DNA from 2 places in the Amycolatopsis benzoatilytica AK 16/65 genome. Region 2 is predicted to be linked to the other one. Evidence: riboswitches for the same ligand, from Rfam matches in the RefSeq annotation. Region 2 holds a riboswitch; the other holds the start of a gene.
What was found. Region 2 has a riboswitch for S-adenosylmethionine ahead of AMYBE_RS0138455 (methionine ABC transporter ATP-binding protein). Riboswitches for the same ligand answer to the same signal wherever they lie in the genome.
Positions count from the first base shown of each region.

Region 1 (2,196 bases), 4.1 Mb from region 2:
AGTTCTGTACGCGGAGCGTGCAGCCCCGGCCGCGGCAGGATCAGCGGTCGCCCTTGGCCGCGACCACGTCCAGCACCGCCCGCTGCAGTGCGTAGTTCGAGTCCGCCGCCGCGCCCTTCACGTCCGCGTTGAGCCGCGCCACGATGCGCATCGCCTCGGCAAGGCCGTCCGCGCCCCAGCCGCGCGACTGGCCCTGCGCCTTCCGGATCTTCCACGGCGGCATTCCCAGCTCGCCCGCCATCTGGTTCGGATTGCCGCGTCCGGCGGCGGAAACCCGGGCGATCGTGCGGACCGCGTCGGCGAGCGCGTCGGCCACCAGCACGTGCGGAACGCCTAGTTGCATCGCCCAGCGCAGTGATTCCAGCGCCGCCGCCCGGTCGCCCGCCACGGCCTTTTCGGCGACCGCGAAGCCGGTCACGTCGGCGCGGCCGGTGTGGTAGCGGCGGACCGCCTGCTCGTCGATCGCTCCCCCGGTGTCGGCCACCAGCTGGGTCGCCGCCGACGAGAGTTCGCGCAGGTCGGAGCCGACCGAATCGAGCAGGGCCAGCAGCCCCGCTCCGTCGATCTTGCCGCCCGCCCGGCGCACCTCGTTGCGGACGAACGCCTCGCGCTCGGCCGGCTTGGTGAGCTTCGGGCACTCGGTGATCTCCGCGCCGGACTTTTTCAGTGCGCCCGGCAAGGCTTTCGCCGCTTTGCTGCGCCCGCCGCCGCTGTGCACGACCACCAGGACGATGCCCTCGGCCGGCGCCTTGAGGTAGGCCAGCACCGCGTCGGACAGCTCCTGCGAGATGTCCTGCGCCGACTCGAGCACGATCACGCGCCCCTCGGCGAACAGCGACGGGCTCACCAGCTCGGCCAGCAGCGGCGGTGTGAGATCGGACACCCGCATCCGCGTGAGGTCGGCCGTCGGGTCCGCTGCCTTCGCCGCGTCGAGCGCGGCGCGCACGGCCCGTTCGATGAGCAGTTCTTCCTCGCCCGTGACGAGGTGCAGCGGCGCGGGTGCGGTGGTCACCCGGCCATCCTCTCACCCGGCCGCCGGTCCGCCCGCCCCGGTGATGTGGGCCGCCTCCATGGCACGAGCCGATCACCATGTCGTACGGTGTACCCGAGGACGCGCCCGGCGGGCGCTCCGACAATCGAATACCGCTCATCCAGAGGGGCAGAGGGAACGGCCCGACGAAGCCCCGGCAACCGGCGTACAGCCTGTCATTCCGCGATCGCGGAATAGCTGACGACCACGGTGCCAATTCCGGCCCGCTTCGGCGGGGCAGATGAGGAAGGAACCTCGCGATGACTGCAACCCTCCGCACCACCTCCGCCAACAAGACGCTCGACCTCGGTCCGGCTGTCGAACTGGTGTCGAAGGAAGAGGGCCACCGGCAGCCGCTCGCCCCGGAGTTCGTCTCCGCCGAAGACTTCTCGCCGCTCGAGGTCGCCTACGACTTCGGCCGCGTCCGCCGCGAGGACATCGAGGCCGGACCGCGCAACATCTGGCGCTACAAGAAACTCCTTCCCGTCCCCTCGACAGTCGAGGAGACCCCGAACACCGAGCCCGGCTGCACCCGGTTGGTGCGTGCCGACCGGCTGGCCAAGGCGCTCGGCCTGAAGAACCTGTGGGTCAAGGACGACACCGGCAACCCGACGCACTCGTTCAAGGACCGCGTGGTCGCCGTCGCCCTGGCGGCCGCCCGCGAGTTCGGCTTCGAGGTCCTCGCGTGTCCGTCGACCGGCAACCTGGCCAACGCGACGGCCGCCGCCGCGGCCCGCGCCGGCTGGCGGTCGGTCGTGCTGATCCCGAAGAGCCTCGAGCGCGCCAAGATCCTCACCACCGCGGTCTACGACGGCGACCTGATCGCCGTCGACGGCAATTACGACGACGTGAACCGGCTCGCCACCGAACTGGCGGCCGAGCACGAGACGTGGGCGTTCGTGAACGTCAACGTCCGCCCGTACTACTCCGAGGGCTCGAAGACGCTCGCCTACGAGGTCGCCGAGCAGCTCGGCTGGCGCATTCCGGAACAGATCGTCGTGCCGATCGCCTCCGGCTCCCAGCTCACCAAGGTGGACAAGGGCTTCCGCGAACTCGGCCAGCTCGGCCTGGTGGACGCCAGCCCGTACAAGGTGTTCGGCGCGCAGGCCACCGGCTGCTCGCCGGTCTCCACCGCGTTCCGCAACGGCCACGACGTGGTCCAGCCG
Region 1 covers NZ_KB912942.1:4,124,690-4,126,885, forward strand. The annotation lists gene holA (DNA polymerase III subunit delta) at 41-1,012, opposite strand; SAM riboswitch class I at 1,145-1,278, shown strand; gene thrC (threonine synthase) at 1,291-2,196, shown strand, end outside.
Region 1: another riboswitch for S-adenosylmethionine. It lies ahead of thrC (threonine synthase); the one in region 2 lies ahead of AMYBE_RS0138455 (methionine ABC transporter ATP-binding protein).

Region 2 (2,196 bases):
TCGCCCGGATCGCGGCAGCCAAGTCCTGATCTCGGGCCGCCGAGGGCCGCACGCGCGCCGGCTTCGCCCAGTCCTCGAGTGAAGGTCCGGACGTCGTCCGCCAGGGCGACCGCGCGATCTGTCCCGCTGCGGCCCGCCCGGCTCGGATGCGGCGATGCAGCGGAACCCGCGCGGGTCCCGCCCCGGACTGGTTGCTGGCCTGATGGAATGAGTCCTGGATCTCGCCCATCGTCCAGACATTTATGCGGACATTTCCCGGCAAACACAAAATCGCCTCGCGTCGCGGCAGGCGCGACCGGGGTCACATTGGTTCAACCAGGCTGTCGGCGCGGCTATTCCCGGTCCGCTCGAAGCCCTCGTCCGGCGCACTCGAGAAGGTGCGGGCGGCCTCGGCATCCGGGGGAAGCTCCGGTGGTCGCGAACCGGACTGTTCGGGCCCGTCGAGAGCCGATGGTTCGCCTTGGCGGCCTACCTTCCTCAGCGGCTGGTGCACCCGGCGGCGGACCGAGGTACAGTGAAAAGTTCTGGCTCTTCGGCCGAAATTCCTTGATCCGCAACCGGGTCTGCGTTGTCCACAGTGGATCTCATGATCGCCGTTCGGCAGGGTCTGCCAGGTCGGAGCACTGTTCGGCGGCCGAGGTTCCCGCTCCCGCGAGGCAAGACGGCCGTTCCGGCATGCGGCCGCCACCAGACGTGTGATCTGCATCCGCGTGCTTGCGTTCAGTCCGTGGGATCGGCTTTACTCAGAAGCGTCCATCCCGAGCGACTGAGAGACCTGGCTCGCCGAAGTCGCAGCAACCACCCTCCGCAGGGCAGGTGCTACCGCCAGGACCGATGGAGGCTGTTTCCGATGAAGAGGGTCACCCGCCCGCTCCTGCTGACCCGCCGACGTGTCGTCGACGAAGGTCGCCGCTCGGTATGTGCGTGTCAACGCTCCATGGTCATCGCCTGATCTTTCTTCCGGTCTTTTCTTGCACCGTCCACATCGGACGGTAATTCGATGACGCTTGGCGCGCCCGGAATCGGCGCCGCGCCCGTATGCCATGGAGCCCTTTCGTGATCACCGTCGAAAACGTGTCCAAGTCCTTTCCCTTCCACGGAAACCGTGTCGCCGCGCTGCGTGACGTGAGCGTCGACGTGCAAGCCGGCTCGCTGTTCGGCGTCGTCGGCCCGGCCGGTTCCGGCAAGTCCACCCTCGCCCGGTGCATCGCGCTGCAGGAGCGCCCGGACCGCGGCGTGGTGCGGCTCGACGGCCTCAACACCGCGACGCTGGACGGCAAGCGGCTGCGGGAAATCCGCCGTCAGCTGGGCGTTGTCGGCACCAAGCCGGAGTTGATCGCCGAGCGCACCGTCGCGGGCAACATCGCCAGCCCGCTGGAGCAGCTGGGCGTCGACGGCCCGCAGCGGCGCAGCAAGGTCGGCTCGCTGCTCGACCTGGTCGGCCTCACCGCGCGCGCCGCGCAGAAGCCGGAGGAACTCACCGAAGGCCAGCTCCGCCGCGTCTCGGTCGCCAAGGCTCTCGCCGCCGGCCCGGCGGTGCTGCTGGCCGACGACCCGACCGCGGGCATCGCGCCGGAGGACGCCGGCGCCGTGCTGGCGGTGCTCGACCGGGCCCGCGCCGAGCTGGGCGTGACGATCGTCGTCACCACCCAGGACGCGGACGTGGTCCGCCGGGTCTGCGACGACGTCGCGGTGCTGGACAACGGCGCCCTGGTGGAGCGCGGTTCGGTCCTCGACCTCGTCTCGACGCCGGACAGCTGGACCGCACAGGCGGTGCTGCCGGCCATCGAGACCTCGCGCGCCCAGTCCGCGAAGTACGACCGCGCGGTCGACGTGGTGCTGATCGGCTTCGCGTCGGTGGGCGCACTGCTCCCCGAGGCGGCCAGTCGCTTCGATGTGGAGCTGGCCACCATCGGCGGCGGCCTGACCCGCCTCGGCGACACCCCGATCGCCCGCTTCCGCCTGGGGGTCCGCGGCGAGCGCGCGGACGCCGCGCTGTCCTGGATCGCCGAGCGCGGCGCGCACGTGAGCCAGCCGGCGCGTGGCCCGCAGAGCGTGGTCGCCGCCTGATTTCCGGTTAGCCGCAAGGCATCTCCACCGCGGGCCGCTCCGGATCGGGGCGGTCCGCGGTGCGCTTGTGGCGGGTCAGATTGAGCACGCCAGCCAGATCGAGGCCCCGGTCGGCGCGAGCCAGAC
Region 2 covers NZ_KB912942.1:8,205,452-8,207,647, forward strand. The annotation lists gene rsmA (16S rRNA (adenine(1518)-N(6)/adenine(1519)-N(6))-dimethyltransferase RsmA) at 1-29, shown strand, start outside; SAM riboswitch class I at 751-841, shown strand; gene AMYBE_RS0138455 (methionine ABC transporter ATP-binding protein) at 1,057-2,070, shown strand; gene AMYBE_RS0138460 (hypothetical protein) at 2,146-2,196, opposite strand, start outside.